3 regions of the Pseudarthrobacter sp. S6 genome follow, and region 1 is predicted to be linked to each of the others. Evidence: riboswitches for the same ligand, from Rfam matches in the RefSeq annotation. Region 1 holds a riboswitch; each other region holds the start of a gene.
What was found. Region 1 has a riboswitch for S-adenosylmethionine ahead of ACQCS0_RS14010 (aminotransferase class V-fold PLP-dependent enzyme). Riboswitches for the same ligand answer to the same signal wherever they lie in the genome.
Positions count from the first base shown of each region.

Region 2: another riboswitch for S-adenosylmethionine. It lies ahead of ACQCS0_RS19275 (DUF1737 domain-containing protein); the one in region 1 lies ahead of ACQCS0_RS14010 (aminotransferase class V-fold PLP-dependent enzyme).
Region 3: another riboswitch for S-adenosylmethionine. It lies ahead of metX (homoserine O-acetyltransferase MetX); the one in region 1 lies ahead of ACQCS0_RS14010 (aminotransferase class V-fold PLP-dependent enzyme).

Region 1 covers NZ_CP189581.1:2,930,316-2,937,384, reverse strand. The annotation lists gene ACQCS0_RS14045 (trypsin-like peptidase domain-containing protein) at 1-41, shown strand, start outside; gene ACQCS0_RS14040 (hypothetical protein) at 45-182, opposite strand; gene ACQCS0_RS14035 (hypothetical protein) at 264-632, opposite strand; gene ACQCS0_RS14030 (CrcB family protein) at 675-1,073, opposite strand; gene ACQCS0_RS14025 (CrcB family protein) at 1,070-1,489, opposite strand; gene ACQCS0_RS14020 (metal-dependent transcriptional regulator) at 1,490-2,203, opposite strand; gene ACQCS0_RS14015 (class I SAM-dependent methyltransferase) at 2,235-2,993, opposite strand; gene ACQCS0_RS14010 (aminotransferase class V-fold PLP-dependent enzyme) at 3,101-4,525, opposite strand; SAM riboswitch class IV at 4,561-4,674, opposite strand; gene hisN (histidinol-phosphatase) at 4,831-5,643, opposite strand; gene ACQCS0_RS14000 (ribosome small subunit-dependent GTPase A) at 5,698-6,813, opposite strand; gene aroA (3-phosphoshikimate 1-carboxyvinyltransferase) at 6,797-7,069, opposite strand, start outside.
Region 2 covers NZ_CP189581.1:4,014,778-4,021,846, forward strand. The annotation lists gene ACQCS0_RS19265 (acetyl-CoA C-acyltransferase) at 1-29, shown strand, start outside; gene ACQCS0_RS19270 (long-chain-fatty-acid--CoA ligase) at 77-1,660, shown strand; SAM riboswitch class IV at 1,759-1,874, shown strand; gene ACQCS0_RS19275 (DUF1737 domain-containing protein) at 1,888-2,157, shown strand; gene ACQCS0_RS19280 (rhodanese-like domain-containing protein) at 2,154-2,567, shown strand; gene ACQCS0_RS19285 (O-succinylhomoserine sulfhydrylase) at 2,564-3,772, shown strand; gene ACQCS0_RS19290 (LysR family transcriptional regulator ArgP) at 3,791-4,693, opposite strand; gene ACQCS0_RS19295 (LysE/ArgO family amino acid transporter) at 4,764-5,387, shown strand; gene ACQCS0_RS19300 (hypothetical protein) at 5,400-5,621, opposite strand; gene ACQCS0_RS19305 (hypothetical protein) at 5,607-6,161, shown strand; gene ACQCS0_RS19310 (glutamate--cysteine ligase) at 6,207-7,069, opposite strand, start outside.
Region 3 covers NZ_CP189581.1:1,466,215-1,473,283, reverse strand. The annotation lists gene ACQCS0_RS07140 (RNA-binding S4 domain-containing protein) at 1-214, shown strand, start outside; gene ACQCS0_RS07135 (phospholipase) at 263-913, opposite strand; gene ACQCS0_RS07130 (SGNH/GDSL hydrolase family protein) at 1,009-1,857, shown strand; gene ACQCS0_RS07125 (hypothetical protein) at 1,996-2,508, shown strand; gene metX (homoserine O-acetyltransferase MetX) at 2,513-3,628, opposite strand; SAM riboswitch class IV at 3,641-3,755, opposite strand; gene ACQCS0_RS07115 (bifunctional o-acetylhomoserine/o-acetylserine sulfhydrylase) at 3,824-5,176, opposite strand; gene ACQCS0_RS07110 (VOC family protein) at 5,381-6,019, shown strand; gene ACQCS0_RS07105 (CPBP family intramembrane glutamic endopeptidase) at 6,143-6,922, opposite strand; gene ACQCS0_RS07100 (histidine phosphatase family protein) at 7,022-7,069, shown strand, end outside.

The sequences.
Region 1 (7,069 bases):
ACATTGTGGCAGTGCCCGAAGAGATGGCCGGGAACGGGTAACCGCTACCGGCGCTTCTTCAGGTGGGCTACCGGGTCCTGCGGGCCTTCAATCGGGCTCTTGGCCTTCTTCTCCGCGCGTTTTTCCTTGATGGTTTTAACCGGTTTCTTGTGCAGCTGCTGATGTGGTGACTTATCCGGCATGGCGTGCTCCTTACAGTGGGGGACGGGCTGCGTCCCACTTCGTAAAATACGCCTGTTCAGCCCCGAATGTAATGCCCCGGATCAGTCCGGAACTGCAACGTCCGCAATGCCCACAAAACGGGTCCCGACGCCGTCGAACTCGCTCCTGATAAGGCCAGCCCGCAGCGGGGGCACCTCGTCCGGGGAATGGTGCTCGCACACCACATACGTGAATTCCGGCCACCATTTCTTAGGCCGGGCCGCTTCTTCATAGCCGCAGACGGCGCATTCCAGGTGCACCCAGACCGGACGCTTGCCGGTCCGGTTGGCCCTCGACTGGATCAGCCATGCCGGCGGGTTGTCCAGGATTTCGCCCAGCTCCGCCTCGGTCATTCGTTTGGGGATGCCATGGCGCTGGGCCATTTCCATCGGTACATCAAGGGCAATTGCCGCGTCACGTCTGCTAATCATCAGAGTCAACGATACGGGACGGGGCCAAACCGAAGGAGCTTCCTACGACGCCAGGGCGATGCCCACAGCCGCCGCGGCGAAACCGGCGGCCAGGTTGGCGCCGACGTTCAAGGCTGCGGCCCCGAACCGCGACTCACTGAGCAGCCGCACCGTCGCGGTGGTCCAGGAGCTGAACGTGGTGAGGCCGCCGGCAAAACCGGTGGCGACGGCGGTCTGCCACTCGGGAGCGAGGCCCAGCTGTTTGGTGATGCCGATGGACAGCCCTATGATCAGGCACCCGGTGACGTTGACTGTCAGCGTGGCCCACGGCCAGTGCCGCGGCGTCCCGCTGGAGCCCACGGCGCCACGGAGCCCCGAACGGTGGGCGAACCAGCTGTCGACGGCGAAGCGCAGCAGGGCGCCCGCCATGCCGAACACTCCCACCAGGACCGCGCCCATCATGATGCTGCCTCCAGCCGGTCGGTGAGCAGCCGCCCGGTCCGCCAGCCACCGGCCGCGGCGCCCAGACCCAAAACCAGGGACAGCCCCAGGTAAGCCATCCACACCGGATATTCACCAGCCGTGGCCAGCTGGTCAATCGAGAACATTACGGCTGAGAACGTGGTGAACGAGCCCAGAAGTCCTGGCCCGAGGCCGGCGCGTAGCCAGAATGCAGTCCGCGGCCGGGCGATCCAAACCGTGGTGAGGCCGGCCAGCACAAAGCTGCCAGCCACATTGATTCCCAGGGTGGTCAAGGGAATTGTCCCCGCGGCTTCCGGAAACGCGAGTCCCAGGCCGTACCGGAGTTCGGTTCCGGCCAGGCCGCCCGTCGCCACGGCCACCCAGGCCTGCCATGCCGGCGCGCGGGTGTTCGTCATTCAGGTGCCACTGAGGGTGCAGCCGGTGTGGGGGTGGTCGCTGTGGACCCAGAGCGCAGCGGTGACTTCATCCGCGAGATCATAATCCCGCTTCCTGCCGGGGCTGCTGATCCGCACCACCAGCGCGCCGCCGAACGGCTTGCGGCCCACGACCTCCACCTCGGCATCGAGATCGATTTCCTCGGCGGAAAGATACCGGAGCAGATCCGGGTTCTCGTCGCTGATGCGGGTGATCCGGCCGGTGTGTCCGAGATCGAGTTCGCCGAGCAGATGGGCCTTCGGCAGCAGCACCGTGCCGTCCGCGGCGGGGATCGGGTCGCCGTGCGGGTCGCGTTGCGGGTTGCCGAGTTTCGTCGCCATGCGCTCGATAAACGTGTCCGACACCGCATGCTCCAGCAATTCGGCTTCGTCGTGGACTTCGTCCCAGCTGTAGCCGAACTCCTGGACGAGGTAGGTCTCAATAAGCCGGTGCCGGCGCACCATGGACAGTGCCAGCCGGACACCGGAGTCCGTGAGGGTGATGGCGCTGTAGGGCTTGTGGTCCACCAGGCCCTGGTCCTTGAGCTTGCGGACCATCTCTGAGACCGAAGAATTGGCCACCCCCAGGCGCTGCGCGAGCTGGGAGGACGTAATTGGTTTATCCTGCCACTCCGTGAAGCCGTAGATGACCTTGACGTAGTCCTCGATCGAGGAGGAGGGCGCGCTGGTCTTCACGCCTCCAAGCCTACCCGGTGGTCTGCGCCCGTCACGCCTTCGCTGCCCGCCACGTCAGCGTCAGGTACGGCAGGCTGATGTCCCCTTCCACGGCGTGCCCCAGATGCGTGTGCAGATACCAGTCCAGATTGGCCAGGACCTTGCTGCGGGTGGCTTCGCCAGCGCTCAGGTAGTAGCTGCGGGACTTCGTTAGTTCCATGATGTCCGCCGTGCTGAGGCTGTCCTCCCACCCCGCCACATGGCTTTGGAGGCCTTCAAACTCCGGGCCCACCACCGGTCGGAAGCCGGGCTTGTAGACGTCGCCTGCGTGCATGATGCGGGACAACCGGTGGACCCACGGCACGGACGTGTCCAGCTGGTTCCAGATCAGGGCCATGGTTCCGCCGGGCCGCAGGATCCGCGCCAGTTCGGTGCTCGCTGGAAGCGGATCGCACCAGTGCCAGGCCTGCGCAACGCTCACGACGTCGAACGAGGACTCAGGGAGGCCGGTGGCCTCTGCGGTCCCCGGGGTCGCGTAAACCCCCGGGTAGTGTGCCCGCAGCTGGTCCAGCATGTCCGGGGACGGGTCCACGGCGGAAACCGCCAGGCCGCGTTCCATCAGCAGGGCGGTGAACTTGCCGGTCCCGGCGCCCACGTCCACTGCGTCTTTGGCTCCGGAAGGGATCAGCCAGTCCGCTGATTCGGCGGGGTAGCCAGGGCGTACGCGCTGGTAATGTTCGCCGCCGTCCTGGAAACTCTGCCCGAGTTCCAGGCGGCGTCCGTGCTCAAGCCTGGGGCCACCCCGTGCCACGTCCGGCCTCCTTCAACTCTGCCAATGCCGTATCCGTCGAATTTACCGTATAGGCCTCCACCCGGTGGGTGGCCGTCAGATCAGGAGGTACAGGACGAAAGGCTCAGTCAGTCGTCAAGGCACGGAGCCGCGCCGGCCGTACCCGGCGTGTTGGGCGCCCAGTGCGGGTAGGTGCGGGTGTCGTTAGCCGGAACCCAGCGGCCCGCGTCCACCACGTAGTCCCAGCCCAGGCCGGTCCGGCGGAGTTGCTCCAGGCCTGCAAGGAGCCGCTGGGCATCCTCCAGCCGGGAGCCCACGCCGAAGCTGGCCCGCAGCGAACCGGAGGGAAGGCCGAGGCGCTTGAGGAGTGGGTGCGCGCAAAAGCGGCCGTCCCGGAGGCCAACTCCGTGCTCGGCCGACAGGTACGCGGCCACGAGTCCGGCGTCGTATCCTGCCACGGAGAAGTTCACCACGCCGATGGTGCCGGTGTCGGCGTCCGTATCCGAGAAGATCTGGTGCACGGTGACGCCGTCGATCTTCCCGAGCCCGTCAACCAGGAATGACCGGATGGCCGCTTCGTGGGCGTGCCAGCGGTCCTGGTCCAAGGATGCGATGACCTGGGTGGCCCGTGCCAGGGTAGCCGCACCCAGGACGTTGGGGGAGCCTCCCTCGTGCCGGGCCGGGCCGGTGGCCCAGCTGACGCCGTCGAGCTTGGCCTCGCGGACGGCGCCGCCGCCGGCCAGATGGGGAGTACCGGCGTCGAGCCAGTCCGTGCGGCCCACCAGGACCCCGGAGCCGAAGGGCGCGTAGAGCTTGTGGCCGGAGAAGGCAAGGTAGTCGACGTCGTCGGTGCTGATATTGATGCGTCGGTGCGGCGCCAACTGCGCGGCGTCCACCACGATCCGCGCCCCGTACTCATGGGCGAGGGCGGCCAGGGCCTTGACCGGCAGGATCTCGCCGGTGACGTTGGAGGCGCCCGTGACCGCGAGGAGACTGACGTTGCCCTGCTCAAGTTCGGCGCGCAGGACCTCAAGGGTCCCCACGATGGTGTCCGCGGCGACGACGCTGCGGTGCGGGACGCCCTGCCACGGCAGGAGGTTGGCGTGGTGCTCGATGTCCAGGTAGAGGACATCTCCATCCGGCCGGCCATCCGTCGCTGGCAGGCAACCTGCGAGCAGGTTCAGCGAGTCGGTGGTGTTCCGGGTGAAGATGACGGAGTCGTCCGGGCGTCCGCCCACAAAATCGCGCACGATGTTCCGGGCGTTCTCGTAGACAGAGGTGCTGATCTGCGACGCAAAGCCCGCGCCGCGGTGGACGCTGGCGTAGAACGGCAGGATCTCGTTGAGGTAGGCGGACACCACGGAGAGGGCAGGAGCGGATGCGCCGTAGTCCAGGTTTGCGTAGCGGACATGGCCGCCCTGGATCAACGGTGCCTGGATTTCCGCGCCGGTGACGGCGGATAGGGGGCGTCCGGAGACCGTAGCGGCATCGTGGATCAGCGCAGCGGCGTTGTTGGGGGAAAAACTGGCGGGGGAGACGGTGGCAGTTGTCAAGGAGACCTCACTCTAAAAGGACTCCCGGTACCGGGAATCCGCGCTTGCCGTGTCCATTCCGGACCGGCCTGGTCGTCACCCGGGGCACCCCACCGCGAATGGAGGGTTGCCGGCCAGCAAACCGGGGTTTAGCGCTGGCACTCGTGACCTGTTAAGAGCGTAGAACATGTGCCGGGGCGAGAAGGAAGCCCGCCCCAATGTTAAGGGCTTTGTTACGCACGTTTGAGGAATGGAATATTTGTCGAAGATACGACGGCGGACGCCCCAATCAGGGGGCGTCCGCCGTCGATAATTCGTAAAACGACCTAAAGAAGGTCGTCCAGATCCGGGTTCAGCCGCTTGAGGACTTCGGAGTGCAGGATGGAATTCGTGGCCAGGGCGTTGCCGCCGAACGGTCCGTCCTGGCCCTCCAGGGAGGTGAAGCGGCCGCCGGCTTCGACCACGATGGGCACCAGTGCGGCCATGTCGTACAGATTCAGTTCCGGTTCGCAGGCGATGTCAACGGCACCTTCGGCCACCATGCAGTAGGACCAGAAATCGCCATAGGCGCGTGTTCGCCACACGTCTTCGGTCAGTCCCAGGAATTCATCCAGGTTGCCGCGTTCCTTCCAGCCGCCCAGGCTGGAATAAGACAGGGAGGCATCCGAGAGCTTGGAGACGTCCGAGACCCGGAGCCGCGTTGCGGCCGCGAGGGACTTGCCCATGTAGGCGCCGGAACCCTTGGCGGCCCACCAGCGCTTGCCCAGCGCGGGTGCACTGACCACTCCCACCACGGGTTCGCCTTCGTCCACGAGGGCTATCAGGGTGGCCCACACCGGGACGCCGCGGACAAAGTTCTTGGTGCCGTCGATGGGATCAATGATCCAGCGGCGGGAGCCATGGCCCGAACTGCCGAATTCCTCGCCCAGCACGGCGTCGCGGGGACGCGAGCGGGACAGCTGGCCGCGGATGGCTTCCTCCGCGGACTTGTCCGCGTCCGTGACCGGCGTCAGGTCCGGCTTGGTCTCGATGCGGAGGTCCAGTGCCTTGAAGCGGCTCATGGTCTGGTCATCCACGGAATCTGCCAGCACATGGGCAAGGCGCAGGTCATCGTTGTAGCTCGAAGCGGGTTGGATCATGGTTACAAACTACCGTCTCCGGGCCGTGGGGTTGGGGACGTCGGCTTTTGGCCGCTAGCCTATGCTGCCCAGTTCCTTGGTTTCCTGGCCAACCAGGCGCGGATCAGTGCCGAGCAGCCGCCGCAGGGATGCTAGCCGGGCCGGGCCAGTGGGGCCCGCTTGACCGGCCGCCACCCAGGAATCCACACCGCAGTTGACAGCCGCGGTGTTGTGCTTGCAACCACGCTCGCAGGCATCCGTGCCCGGTTCCAGGTCCGGGAAGGACCGCAGGATCCGGTCAGGGTCCACATGGGCCAGACCGAACGAACGGATGCCAGGGGTATCGATGATCCAGCTTCCGGCGGGAGCTCCCGTCAGCTTCAGGGCAAGGGCCGACGACGACGTGTGGCGGCCGCGGCCGGTCACCGCGTTCACACCACCGGTGGCCCGTTCGGCCCCGGTGAGCGCATTGACCATGGTGGACTTGCCCACGCCGGAATGGCCCAGCATCACCGAGACCTTGCCCTCGAGGTACGCGCGGAGCTGCGAAACCGCGTCTCCGTCCAGGCGGGCAGAGAGGCCGTCATCGGAGCGGGCATCAATACCTGAGGCCTCGGAGTCCGACGTACGGCTGATGATCACCGGGAAGTCCAGGTGTTCGTAGTTGGACAACAGTTCCGCGGGATCCCTGACATCCGCCTTGGTGACGAGCAGCAGCGGCTCGATGCCGGCGTCGTACGCGGCCACCAGGGCACGGTCAATGAAGCCGGTGCGTGGCTCCGGGTTTGCGGCGGCCACCACCACCACCAGCTGATCGGCGTTGGCCACCACCGCACGCTCGATCGGATCAGTGTCATCGGCGCTGCGGCGCAGCAAGGTCCGGCGTTCCTGGATCCGGACCAGCCGGGCCAGCGTGTCGGGCTCCCCGGACACATCGCCGACAAGGGAGACGAAGTCGCCGGCCACCACGGGGGAGCGGCGCAGTTCGCGGGCCCTCGCGGCGATGATGATCCGTTCGTCGCCCGAGTCCTCACCGACGACGGCGGTGTACCGGCCGCGGTCCACGGTGATGATGCGGCCCGTGACGGCGTCGTCGTGGCTGGGGCGGTCCTTCGTGCGCGGCCGGGAGCCCTTTTTGCTGGGCCGGATCCGGACGTCGGACTCGTCCCAGGAATCAGTGCTGCGTGCCACCAGCGGAACCTTCCGTGGCGTCGCCGGCGGCCGCGCCCTGGGTGAGCATGTCCGCCCACATCTGCGGGAATTCCGGCATGGTCTTGGCCGTGGTGGCGATGTCCTGGACCTCGATGCCCGGTACTGCGAGGCCGAGGATGGCGCCGGCAGTGGCCATCCTATGATCCGCATAACTGTGGACGACGCCGGCGTGCAGCTTTGCCGGGCGGATCACGAGGCCGTCGCTGGTCTCTTCCGCGTCGCCGCCGAGGCGGTT
Region 2 (7,069 bases), 1.1 Mb from region 1:
CCCATGCGGAGGCTTTGGACGGGCGCTAAGTGACCCCGCGTTGCTGTCAACCACTCCACTAGCCAGACAGGACACCATGAACACTTCACCTACCGCCGAAGAGGGTTTCGGGACCATCTCTGTTGCCGCAATCCTGGCTGAATCAGCCGCCCGCTTCCCGGACTCCGCGGCCCTCGTGGTGGGCGAGGAGCGGGTGACCTACAGCGAACTCTGGGAACAGACGCGCGCGTATGCCGGTGCGTTGCGGGACCGTGGCGTGGGGCACGCCAGCCGCGTGGCCCTGCTGATGCCCAATATTGCTGATTTCGCCCGGGTCTACTACGCGGTCCTCGCGCTGGGCGGCGTGGTGGTGCCGTTGCATGCGCTGCTGAAGGGCAAGGAGATCGAGTACATGCTGCGCGACAGCGGCGCGCAGCTGCTCGTCTGCGCCGGACCGCTCCTTGAGGAAGGTGCCAAAGGCGCCGCGGCCGCGGGCATCGACGTCGTCACCGTCCTGGTGCCGGAGGGGACCGAAGGCGCTGCCCGGCTGGAGACCGAAGCGGCAGGAGCCGAGCCCATCAGCACCTGGCTGCCGCTGCGGCCCTTCGAGACGGCCACGATTCTGTACACATCCGGGACCACCGGCAAGCCCAAGGGCGCCTTGGGCAGCCACTTCGCCCTTGTGGAACAGACCAATACGCTGCTGACCAGCACGTTTGACCTCCGCCGCGGTGACGTCATCTTCGGCGGACTGCCGATGTTCCACACCTTCGGCCAGACGTGCGTCCTCAACACCGGGCTGCGGGCGGGGGCCACCATCGTGATGCTGCCCAAGTTCCGCGGGGACGCAGCCCTGGATGCCCTCGCCCGGCACAACATCAATGTCTTCTTCGGCGTGCCCACCATGTACATCGCCATGCTCGAAGCCGCCCGCACCAACACCGGCCGGTCCAACGCCCTGCGCTACTGCATCTCCGGCGGCGCGTCCCTGCCGGTGGCGGTGATGGACAGGTTCAAGACGGAATTCGGCTCGGACATTTACGAAGGCTACGGCCTGACCGAGACGTCCCCGGTTGCCACCTTCAACCATGTAGGCAAAGCGCCGCGGCCCGGAACGGTCGGCCAGGCCATTTGGGGAGTCCAGGTGGAGATCGCCCGCGCGGACGTCCAAGATGCCATCGAACTGCTGCCCACGGGCGAGTTAGGCGAGCTGGTGGTCCGGGGGCACAACCTCTTCACGGGCTACCTCAACCGGCCCGAAGCCACCGCCGAGGCTGTGGTGGACGGCTGGTTCCGGACCGGCGACCTGGGCACCAAGGACGGGGACGGCTACCTCCGGATCCTGGACCGGAAGAAGGAGATGATCATCCGGAACGGCTTCAACGTCTACCCGCGCGAGGTAGAGGAAGTCCTCAGCCGGCACGAGGCAGTCCTGAGCGTTGCCGTCTATGGCGTCCCCGACGAAACCCATGGGCAGGAGGTGGCGGCCGCCGTCGTCCTCAATCCGGGCAGCAGCGCCACCGTTGATGAGTTGCGGGACTTCGCCGCCGCGGAATTGGCGGCCTATAAGTATCCGCGGATCATTACCCTAGTCACCGAATTCCCCACCGGCCCCAGCGGCAAGGTCCTCAAGCGCGAACTCACCGCCCGGTACAGCGCCGCCCATACTCCAACAGGGTGATCAGGCGGGAATGATGCGGGACAGGAAACACGCGTTGGTTACGGAACATGACGACGGCGGCGGTGCGGCGGGGCGGGGCGAGTGTTACGTTTTTCGGGAGTAATGAGAACCGGCGCCAAGCCCTGACTGGCCGGTCGGCAACCCTCCCTTTCGCGGCGGGGTGCCTCAGGTGAATACTCGGCATATCGACCCATTCGAGCTGCAAGCGTGAAAGAAGGAGTTCCGTCGTGCCTAACGCCCCCGCCCCTGACCCTGCCCCCGAAGAAAAACTGTCGTACCGGCTTGTCACCGGGCCGGACGACAGGTCTTTCTGTGAACGGATTTCCACTGCCCTGGCCGAAGGGTATGTCCTGCACGGCAGCCCCGCCGCCACGTTCAACGGCACCAGCGTGATTGTTGCGCAGGCACTGATCCTCCCGGCAGCCATCGCAACGGCGGACGCCGCCGTGGCCACCGCCGTTGAAGACCTCGATTTCGACGGCGAGGGCCACGCATGAGCTACGCCGGAGACCTCACCCCGCACGAAGCCTGGGCCAAGCTGGAGCAGGGCGCCATTATGGTGGACGTACGGACCGAAGGCGAATGGGCCCACATCGGCATCCCCGACACCAAGGCCACGGACCACGATCCCCTGTTCATCCCGTGGACCTTCCCCGGCGGCATCCCCAACCCGGATTTCATCACCGACCTGACACAGCAGGCACCGGAGGACGACGGCGCCGAACTGGTGTTCCTCTGCCGCTCGGGCCAGCGCTCCATCGCCGCCGCCATCGCCGCGACGCAGGCCGGCTTCACCGCTTACAACGTCCTTGAGGGTTTCGAAGGCGAGACGGACCGCTACGGCGAGCGCACCGTCAACGGCTGGAAGAACCGCGGCCTCCCCACCAACCTGGGAATAACGAAGTGACTTTCAACGAAGACGCCGCCGGCTGGAGCGCCGAAACGCAGGCCGTCCGCGGCGGGCTGGACCGCACCAACTTCCAGGAGACCACCGAGCCGGTCTTCCTGAACTCCGGCTTCGTCTACGAGTCCGCTGCCGCCGCCGAGCGCGCCTTCACCGGCGAGGACGAACGCTTCGTCTACTCCCGGTACGGCAACCCGTCCGTGGCCACCTTCCAGGAACGCCTTCGCCTGCTCGAAGGCACCGAAGCGTGCTTTGCGACGGCATCTGGCATGTCAGCGGTCTTCACCGCCCTGGGCGCCCTGCTGGCGGCCGGCGACCGGGTGGTTGCCGCGCGTTCACTGTTCGGCTCCTGCTTTGTGATCCTGAACGAGATCCTGCCGCGCTGGGGCGTGGAAACCGTGTTCGTTGACGGCCCGGACCTCGAACAGTGGGCTGCTGCACTGTCGGAACCCACCACCGCAGTGTTCTTCGAATCGCCATCCAACCCGATGCAGGAAATCGTGGACATCGGCACCGTCAGCGAACTGGCGCACGCCGCCGGGGCCACCGTCGTCGTCGACAACGTCTTCGCCACTCCCCTGCTGCAGCGCTGCGGCCAGCTGGGCGCGGACGTGATTGTGTACTCCGGCACCAAGCACATCGACGGCCAGGGACGCGTCCTGGGCGGAGCCATCCTGGGCACCAAGGATTTCATTGACGGCCCGGTCAAGCAGCTCATGCGGCACACCGGCCCGGCCCTATCAGCGTTCAACGCCTGGGTCCTCACCAAGGGCCTGGAGACCATGGCCCTGCGTGTGAACCACTCGTCCGCGTCAGCGCTGCGGCTGGCCGAATGGCTCGAGCAGCAGCCGGCAGTCAGCTGGGTTAAGTACCCGCTGCTCAAGTCCCACCCGCAGTACGAGCTCGCCGCCAAGCAGATGAAGGCCGGCGGCACCGTCCTCACGTTGGAACTTGCGACGACGGATGACCGCTCGGGCAAGGACGCCGCCTTTGCGCTGCTGGACGCGTTACGGATCATCGACATCTCCAACAACCTGGGCGACGCCAAGTCCCTGATCACCCACCCGGCCACCACCACACACCGCGCCATGGGTCCCGAAGGCCGCGCCGCCATCGGGCTCAGCGACGGTGTGGTGCGGCTGTCCGTGGGCCTGGAGGACGTGGACGACCTCATCGGCGACCTGGAGCAGGCCCTGAAGCGCATCTGACGGCAGGCGGCGGCCGGTTCAGGCGCCTGGCTGGCGCAGCTCCCGGGAGGCCGTCTCCCGGACGGCGGCAGTCAGCTGGTTGAGCACCGGCGAGTCGATTTTCCACCGCTGCCAGTACAAGGACACGTCAACGGGGCTCGCGGAGGCCAGCTCCACGAGGGCGCCGCTGCGGAGGTCTGCCAGGCACTGTTGCTCCGGCAGCAGCCCCCATCCCAGTCCCAGCCGGATGGCCTGGGCGAACTCGGCCGACGACGGCACATAGTGCCGCGGCGCGGTCAGTTCTGCGCCGGTCCTCGTGCGGAAGAACCCGTCCTGCAGGTCGTCCTTTCGGTCAAAGTCCACCACCGGGGCGTGGCTCCCTGAAACAAGTTCCGGCCCGTCGGGCCACCAGCGCCGGAGGTAGCCGGGACTTGCCACCGCACGGTACCGCAGGGAACCCAGCGGTTCCACGCTGCAGCCCTGGACCGGTTCCGGCGTTGCGGTAACCGCGGCCATCACCGATCCCGTCCGCAGGAGCTGGGTGGAATGCTGTTCATCCTCCCTGCGGAGTTCGAAGCAAGCGCCGAGGTCTGGCGGAAGACTTGCCAAGGCAGGCATGAACCAGGTGGAGAGTGAGTCCGCGTTCACCACCAAGGGGATGGGCGCCGTCGGCCGGTCACGGCTCGCCCCTAGCTCCTGCTGGGCGTCCCATTCGAGCTGCCGGACCTGCCTGGCGAACCGCAGGATGGCTTCCCCGGCAGTTGTGGGCCGGACGGGGTTGGTGCGCTGCAACAGGATCTGGCCGGCCGCGTCCTCCATCGCCTTGAGCCGTTGGGAAATTGCCGACGGCGTGACGTACAGGCTCCGCGCCGCCGCCTCAAGCGTCCCCTCGTCCACCACCGCCGCGAAAGTCCGGAGCTGCTCAAACTGGAACATCTTCATTAGCTTTCCTTAATAGAGCTAAGAATATTTAGCTGGAGTAATCCTACGTCCGGCCCGTACGTTGGAGGATATGGATCTGACTGCACTTATAGGCCCCACCGCGCTGGGCTTCAGCACGGGCCTCGCCCTGATCGTGGCCATCGGCAGCCAGAACGCCTTCGTGCTCCGGCAGGGCATCCGCGGCGAGCATGTGGCCGCCGTCGTCCTAATCTGCAGCGTCTCCGATGCGCTGCTCATCGCTGCGGGCATCGCCGGAGTGGGGGCGCTGCTCCAGTCGAGCCCCGTGATCGTGGACGTGGTCCGGTTTGCCGGAGCCGCCTTCCTGGTGGGCTACGGCATCTTGGCCGCGCGCCGGGCACTGCGTCCGGTGGCGTTGACGGCATCGACGCGCCAGCCCGCCGTCGGCCTCGGCGCCGCCCTCAGCACGGTGCTGGCCCTGACCTGGCTCAACCCGCACGTCTACCTGGACACCGTGCTGCTGCTCGGATCGGTGGCCAACCAGCAGGCGCACGATGTGCGATGGTGGTTCGGTGCCGGGGCCATGGCCGCCAGCATCGCCTGGTTCAGCGCGCTGGGATTCGGTGCCAGGGTCCTCCGGCCTTTCTTCGCGCGGCCCGGCTCGTGGCGCATCCTTGACGGGCTCGTCACTGCGGTTATGCTCACGCTGGGTGTGCGCCTGGCTGTCGGTGCGTGACGTCCATGTTCCTTAGCGCGCACGGACACTGACGTTGACCTGGGAGACGGTGCGGCGTAACTTCATGGTCACCACCGCGATGTCGCTGGGCCAACGCATCCGCCGGACCGAAAGCCAGCCATGAATGGAAACCAGCAAGTGCACGGCAACAAGCCATTTCAAAAGGCCGGAGCCGTCATCGTCGCGGCGGGCACTTGCTGGGGACTGGGGATTTCGTTCGTGGGGAACGTGCATGCCACCCGCGACCCGGCCACCAGGCTGGCCATGCTGGAGCGCCACCGAGGCCTCTGGATAGCCGGACAATTCCTGGCAGCCGCCGGAACCATGGCCGTTCCCGTTGGATTCGTCCGGTTCGCCCAATCCGTCCGGCCGGGCCCCGCCAACGGCCTCGCCAGGACGCTGGCTGCCGCCGCAGCCGCCGCCCTGCTCGCCGGCGCGCCCTTGTTTGTGGTGGCCCTTGCGAACCGCGCAACGGACCTGGAGGGGTTCGCCTATCGGCGGGGCTCAAACTGGACGTTCCTGACATACTCAGGGCTGCATATCGGCGGGCTCGCGGCCCTGGGGGCGGGACTCCTGCTATTGCCGCTGAAACCCTGGACCGGCATCACGGCGGCCGCCAGCGCACCGGTCTTCGCTGCCATCCTGGCTGGCACCAAGGACATTCCGCCGTTCGCCTTCTACCTGGTGGAAACCGCTGTGGGTGTCCAGCTGATGCGCTACGTGGAACCCCCGGCTCCCGCCGAGGACAACACGGACGCACTCCCCCGGCGTTGATGCTGAGGCCGGCGCGAACTGCGTCAGGGGAACGTTCAGGAGAGCTCAGGACTGGCGCACCCGCAGCAGCTCAGGGGCCTCGTCCTCCGCCAGCAACCCGGAGGTGCCGCGTATCGTTACTTCCACGGCGTGGGCAACCACGGCCCCCAGCCCGCCGTCGTCGGGTCCTGTTTTTTCCATTGCTGCGTCCCGGACCCTGCGCTGTTCGTTTGAGCCGGTGCCGCGGGCAATGATGTCCTCAACACCTTGCCGGGCCAAGGCGAGCTCGTCCTGCTCGGCGAGGACAGGCGCCAGATAATCAACCAAAGACCGTACGACGTCGACTGCGGGCGCCGGCCGGAAGGTCCCGAAATCCAGCAGCTCACCGCTCATGCCGCTGCTGCTCGCCTGCCACGCCGCCATCCGCAGCAGCACCGTGGGCACCGGGGCCGGATCCACGCCGGCGCGCCAATCGCGGCTCGCCGATTCGACCAGGGCCCGGACCAACACCGCAATCAGGGCAGCATCCTCGGCACGGAGGCAGACATCGGCCACCCGGACCTCTACGGTGGGGTGGTTCCGGGACACGCGCGCGTCGAAGTAGATCATGCCTTCGTCCAACAGCACGCCGCTGTCCAGCAGGCGCGTTACCACCCGCCGATATGCGGAATATGTCGTGAAAATTGCCGAGGGGCCGGACGTGGGCCAGCGGTTCCAGGCCTGGGTGCGGTAACTCTCGAATCCCGTGCGCACCCCGTTCCAGAACGGCGAGTTGGCGCTCAGGGCTGTGAGGACGGCAAGCTTGTCCCGGATCCGGTCCAGCACCGCCACGCCCTCGTCCTTGGACTCGATGAAAGTGTGAACGTGGAAACCGCAGGTCAGCTGCTCCTGCGCAGTCAGGCCGAAGCGTTCCAGCATCCGGGCATAGC
Region 3 (7,069 bases), 1.5 Mb from region 1:
AGAGATCCCCATCCGCGACAGCATGATCCGTCTTGGCCAGCTCCTGAAGCTCGCCAGCCTGGTGGAGGACGGCGTGGAAGCCGCTGAGCTGATCAAAAACGGCCTCGTCAAAGTCAACGGCGCGATCGATGACCGCCGGGGACGCCAGCTGCACAACGGCGACACGGTCACCGTCAACGGGCAGACCGTGAAGGTTGTGGCCCCCGAAGCCTGACAAGCGTCAGCGGTCGGCGGCACTGTGCCGCCGGCCGCCGTCGTACGTTTATTTGTTCAGCACCTCGTGCGTCAGAAACTCGGAAACGTGCCCGATTTCCTGCTGGTTGATGCCGTGCCACATGCCCGCATACAGCACCTTGGTGAGCTTGACGTGCCCCCGCACCCAGCCCATGGTGTAGTCGATTTTGTCGGTAGTGATTACGGGGTCCTGCTGGTCCCGGCCCCAGAAGAGCGGCACCGTGCCGTCCAGTTCGCCGTCTTTGAAGGCGGGGTCGCCGTCCGCGTTGACCACAAAACCGGAAAGCCCGACGACGGCGGCGTAGTCAGCGGGGCGCTGCCGGAGCAGCGTGGTGGCCATGGCCATTCCCATGGAGAAGCCGAGCAGCGTCACCGTCGGGTGGTCGGCTTTGACGGTGTCAATCCAGTCCTGCACGTACATGGCTGCGGCCTTGACGGCGTCGAGCGTGTATTCGATGGAAGCCGTCAGCGGGAACCATGTAAACCCGGGGCCGGTCACCAGGGGCGCCCGGAGCGAGGCAACAACAAAATCCTCGGGAAGCATATCCGCCAGGCTCAGCAGGTCTTGTTCGTTGGCACCGTAGCCGTGCAGCAGCACCAGCAGCGGCTTCCCGGAGCGCTGGTCCTCCGGCCGGGACCACAGAACAACAGGAGCGGGAAATACTTGGGCGACAGTCATGGTTTCCATTCTTACAGTTACCCGGTGGTAACTACCTACGGTGGCGTAGCTTGTGAAAGAGGAGGCAGGATAGGACCGTGAATGACGCGAAAGCCATGCAGAGCCCACCCAGGGCCACGGAAGCGCACCCATGGAGCCGCTATGTAGCGATGGGAGATTCATTCACCGAGGGCATCGGCGACCCCGACCCAACCAGGCCCGGCGGATTCCGCGGCTGGGCCGACCGGGTGGCCGAGGAACTGGGCCGCGGCCCGACGGACTTCGCCTACGCCAACCTGGCGGTTCGCGGCCGGCTCCTGCAGCAGATCGTGGACCAGCAGCTCGCTCCGTGCCTGGCGCTGAAGCCGGACCTGATAACCCTTTCCACCGGCGGCAACGATCTCATCAGGCCCGGCGGAGACCCCGACGCCCTCGCCGAAAAACTTGATTCAGTGGTCCAGATCCTGGCCATGGGCGGTGCCACGGTGGTGCTGTTCAACGGCCCGGATACCGGCTCCTCGGTGCTGGGACGGATCCGCAGCAAGGTGGCCATCTACAACGAGAACCTGCGCACCGTGGCCGCCCGCCATGACGCCATCATCGCTGACATGTGGTCGCTCAAGCAGCTGAACGATCCGCAGATGTGGGACGAGGACCGCCTGCACTTTTCGCCATTGGGACACCACACCATCGCCGCCATGGTGCTGGATTCGCTGAACGTGAACCACACTCTCGAGCCGCTCCGGCCCAAGCCCCTGCCCGTCCGCACGTGGCGGGCAGCCCGCTCCGAAGACCTGGTGTGGGCCCGCGAGTACTTTGTCCCGTGGGTGGTGCGGCGGCTGCGCCACCGCTCTTCCGGCGACGGCATCACCGCAAAACGTCCGATGCCAGGCCCCGTGTTCGGCCCTGGCGTTCCATTGGGATCCGGCGAGGGGCCGCTGGGCACCGCCGACGCCCGGCGCTAGCGGCGGGCCGGCATGACACAGGGAACAGCGATGCCGTGCAGGATGCCGTGAACCGGGATGGAGCCTTCCTGCGGATCCCGGCCGGGCGTGTGGACTCCGGGGTTAAGCTGGAAGGACACATATGAGAGGCGCTACACCGTGAACAGCTTGTTTTTCTGGATCATCATTCTGTCGTTCGTGGTGCCTATGGCGATGCGGATGTACCGGAAGTCCGTCAACAAACGGAACCAGGAGCAGAGCTTTTCCGGTCGCTACCCTGAGCAGTTTCCAGGCGGCGAACAGTACCCAGGGCAGCAGAACAAACAGCCCCGTGACGGCTATACGCAGCAGGATTACATGAGTGGCGGCTTCCGCCAGGTCATGAGCCCACAGCCCCTGCCGCCGAGCCAGCCGTTGCCGCCCATGCAGCCGATTCCATCTGCAGACCAGCAGTTCCCGCCGTACGGCCAGCCGCAAGCCAATGATCAGTCGGTGCCGGCGCAGCGCGCGGAAGCACCGAAGCCGCCTGTCGCCCCCGCTATTCCCCTGCCGCCGTCGGGCCCGCAGGGATACCGTGCCCGGAAACTGGCCGAACTCGACCAGCAGTACAGCAACGGCGAGCTGGCCATGGAGGACTATATGAAGCGCCGCTCCGACATCATGAACGGCTAACTGCTTAGACCAGGAACGTATTCCGGAGCTGGGTGCCGAGCTGGCCAATCTCGGTCAGGAAGCCGTCGTGGCCGATCGGCGCCTCAATAACGTGCACATCCACGTCACCCGGGAGCGCGTCGGCCAGCTCACGGGACTGGGACGGGAAATACAGCCGGTCACTGTCCACGGCGGCCACGAAGAACCTGGCGGTAGCCCGGCCCAAGGCCTCATGCAGGGAACCCCGCCCGCGGCAGACATCGTGGCTCATCAGGGCGTCGGTGATGGCGATGTAGCTGTTGGCATCAAAGCGCCGCACCAGCTTTTTGCCTTGGTAATCCAGATAGCTTTCCACCTGGTAGCGGCCCCGCTCCCCCAGCGCCGCCGCCTGGAATGGCGATTCCGGGTGCTGGGCCGACCGGCCGAAGCGACCATCAAATTCCTCTGCGGAGCGATAGGTGATGTGCGCAATGCGCCGCGCCAGGGCCAGTCCGTCCTCCGGCAGCGGACCGCCATAGTAATCGCCGTCGTTAAAATTGCTGTCCTGGCGGATGGCGAGCGTCTGCGCCTGGGCGAACGCGATCTGTTCGGCCGTGCTGGCGGCACCGATCGAGATAACAGCGCACCGCTGGACCCGTTCCGGGTAGGTGACCGCCCATTCCAATGCCCGCGCGCCGCCCATGGAGCCGCCCAGCACGGCGTACCAGCTCGGGATGCCCAGCTGGTCAGCCAGCCTGGCCTCAGCCGCCGTGGTGTCCCGCAGCGTTACCAACGGAAACCGCGACCCCCATGGCTTGCCGTCGGGGGCAACCGAGGATGGCCCGGTGGAGCCGTAACAGCCACCAACGACGTTGATGGAGACCACAAAGAACCGGTCGGTGTCCACCGGTGCACCGGGTCCGGCCAGTTGCTCCCACCAGCCTGGCTCGTCGCTGTCGCCGCGCGTCACGTGCGTGCTGCCGGTCAGGGCGTGTTCAATCAGGACGGCGTTGGAGCCGTCCGCGTTGAGGGTTCCCCACGTTTCATAGCCAAGGGTGACGTCCGGGAGGTAACCGCCGGCTTCGAGCTCAAGTCCGCCGATGCTGGCGTAACGGACCACGCCGTTTCCGGGTGCTGCAGTACGGGAAATCGTAATCGTCATGGAAGGACCTTTTCTAAGCGCTTGCCCACCGTCAATTGACCGGCAGGCCAGGTCCTCACCCGGGGCACCCCGCCGCAAAAGAGGGTTGCCGGCCAGCAAGCCGGGGCTGTCGCTGGCACTCATGACCTACTTCGAGTGTACGAACAGCCCCGGTCTATTGCTAAGCGTGTGACTGGTTGTGACTTCGCTGAAGCCCTACTCCTGCGGGCCCACCGCGTCTTTGTTGGGGTCCGCTGCACCCTTGGCTGCCCGGAACCCGGCCTCGAGGTCGGCCAGGATGTCATCGATGTGTTCGATGCCCACGGACAGGCGGACGAGTCCCGGCGTGACCCCGGCGATGACCTGCTGCTCCGGCGAGAGCTGGCTGTGCGTGGTCGATGCCGGGTGGATCACCAGTGAACGGACGTCCCCGATGTTGGCAACGTGGGAGTGCAGTTCCAGGGCATCCACGAAGCGTTTCCCGGCCTCCGCGCCGCCGGCCAGGTTGAATGAGACCACCGCCCCGGTGCCTTTGGGGCCGTATTTGCGGCCGCGCTCATACCAGGGGCTGGAGGCCAGACCGGCATAGGCGACAGATTCGACGTCGTCCCTTGCCTCAAGCCACTGGGCAACATCGACGGCGTTGGCCACGTGCCGCTCCACCCGCAGGCTCAGCGTTTCCAAGCCCTGGGCGATGAGGAATGCGTTGAAGGGTGACACTGCCGAGCCGAGGTCGCGCAGCAGCTGCACCCGGGCCTTGAGGATGTAGGACAGGTTGGCACCCAGGGCACCGCCGGCACCGAGGTCCCGGGCATACACCAGCCCGTTGTAGCTGGGGTCCGGGGTGTTGAAGCCCGGGAACCGTTCCGGGTCCGCGCCGAAGTCGAACTTTCCGGAGTCCACGATCACGCCCGCGATCGCGGAACCATGGCCGCCCAGATACTTGGTGGCGGAGTGGACCACAATGTCCGCGCCCCATTCGAGCGGGCGGATGAGGTACGGGGTGGACAGGGTGCTGTCCACAATCAGGGGGACGCCGGCGTCATGAGCTACCCCGGACACGCCTTCGATGTCCAGCACGTCCTGCCGCGGGTTGGAGACCACCTCGCCGAAGAAGAGCTTGGTGTTGGGCTGGACGGCATCGCGCCACTGGTCGAGGTTGTCCGGGTCAGCCACAAACGTGACGGATATGCCGAACTTCTTGAGGGTGTGCGCCAGGAGGTTGTACGTCCCGCCGTACAGGCTGGGGCTGGCCACCACGTGATCCCCGGCTTCGGCAATGTTCAGGATGGCAAAGGCTTCGGCGGCCTGTCCCGAGCTCAACAGCAGTGCAGCGAGCCCGCCCTCAAGGCTGGCAATCCGCTGTTCCACGGCGTCCTGCGTGGGGTTGCCGATTCTGGTGTAGATCGGTGCGAGTTCTGCGAGGGCAAACCGGTTGGCGGCGCTTTCGGCACTCGGGAAAACGAACGACGTCGTCTGGTAAATTGGGAGCGCCCGCGCGCCGGTGGCGCTGTCCGGTTCCTGGCCAGCGTGGATCTGGCGGGTTTCGAAAGACCATGCGTTCGACATTCAATGCTCCTTGACGTGGTGTGGCACAACTCCGTTGCGTTCAGTGTAGGAAGACTTTCCCGGACAGGAACAGGATTGTGACGAAGGTGGTCAGCTGGCCGGTCCTTCTCCTGCATTCCGGCGGAATGTCCACTCGTGACGCAACGGATTCCGGTAAGGCTACCCTTAGCTGAGAGCCGGATCACAAAGTGCCAAGATGATGGCATGCGCATGGATCACGTCTCTTACGCCTGTGAACAAGATGGCCTCGTTGCCACCACCGAACGTATTTCGTCCGCCCTCGGCGTTGAAGCCGTGAAGGGCGGGGTGCACCCCCGGTTTGGAACCCGGAACATGATTATTCCCCTGGCCGGCCACAAATACCTGGAAGTTGTGGAGGTCCTGAACCACCCGGCATCGGACAAGGCCCCCTTCGGGCAGGCTGTCCGGGCCCGGTCCGAAGCCGGCGGCGGCTGGATGGGCTGGTGCGTCGAAGTGGACGACCTCGCTCCGTTCGAAGACCGGCTGGGCCGTGCTGCCGTCAACGGCAACCGCAAGTTCCCGGACGGCCGCGAGCTGGTCTGGAAGCAGATCGGCATCCTGGGCCTGATCGCGGACCCGCAGGTCCCGTACATGCTCAAGTGGGCGGGCGACCCCGCCCTGCACCCGTCAAATGCCTATGAAAGCAACGTCAAGATGAGCTGCCTGACCATAGCCGGTTCCGCCGCACGCGTGACGGAATGGCTGGGTGAACCCGTCGAAAAGCCCCTGGAGGACGTCGCCGTTGACTGGGTGGCTCCGCATGGAACCCCTGGAATCCTGTCAGTGACCTTCGAAACCTCTACCGGAGCAGTCACCATCTGATTGCTCGTTCAAAGCTTCGGCCGCCATCAGCGGGAGCCAATGATGCCACCCACCGATGGCGGCCGAAACCTTTTAAGCCGGACCTTATTCAGTGCACGGTGCGGCATGGGAACAACGGCCCTCTTACCCCAGTCCCACGGCCCGGCCAAAGAGGCTGAAGCCCACGAACGCCACGATGTCCAGCAGCGCGTGCGCGATGACGAGCGGCATCACCCGTTTGGTCCTCGTGTAGAGCCAGGCGAACACCACACCCATCACGGCGTTGCCGATGAACGGCCCGAAGCCCTGGTACAGGTGGTAGGTGCCGCGGAGCATCGAGCTGGCGAAGATGGCCAGGGGCATGCGCCAGCCGAACTTGCCGAATCGGTCCAGAAGGTAGCCCACCACGATGACTTCCTCCACCACGGCGTGCCGCAGCGCTGAAAGAATCAGGACTGGAACTGTCCACCAGTATGAGTCGAGTGCGCTGGGGATGATGGCCGTGGTGATCCCCAGCGCACGCCCCGCGGCGTAGAGTCCCAGTGACGGGATCCCGATCAGCGCCGCCAGGCCAAAGCCCTGCAGCAGGTCACGGCCCGGCCGGGCGAAGTTGAAGCCCAGCTTCCGGAAAGCCGAACCGCTCTGGGAGCTTACGCCGGCACCGGATTGCCGCTGGTCCGTGAGGAAGTAGACCACCAGCAGCACGGGCACCAGGGCGAAAATGATGTCCAGCAGCTGGTATGTAAGGTCGAAGTATTCGCGCGGGCTCTGTGACCGGTTCAGCGTGGACGTGCCTTCGGCCAGCTGGGCCCGGGTTATCTTGTCCAGCAGCTGCACCACCGAGTAGACGGCGGACTGCCCCAGGGAAAGACCCAGCACAATCCAGACTTCGATCCGCAGGCGACGGCGGGAGGGAACCAACATGGTTCCATCTTGCCTGTAGTTTCTGGTTCTTCGCTGATTCCCGGCGGCCCGGCTCGCAGTGAGGCCCTGCGACGGAGGCAGGACCTATGCTTGGGGCTTATGAGCGCGCCAGGGAAAATCTTCATGATCCGGCACGGCCAGTCCGCG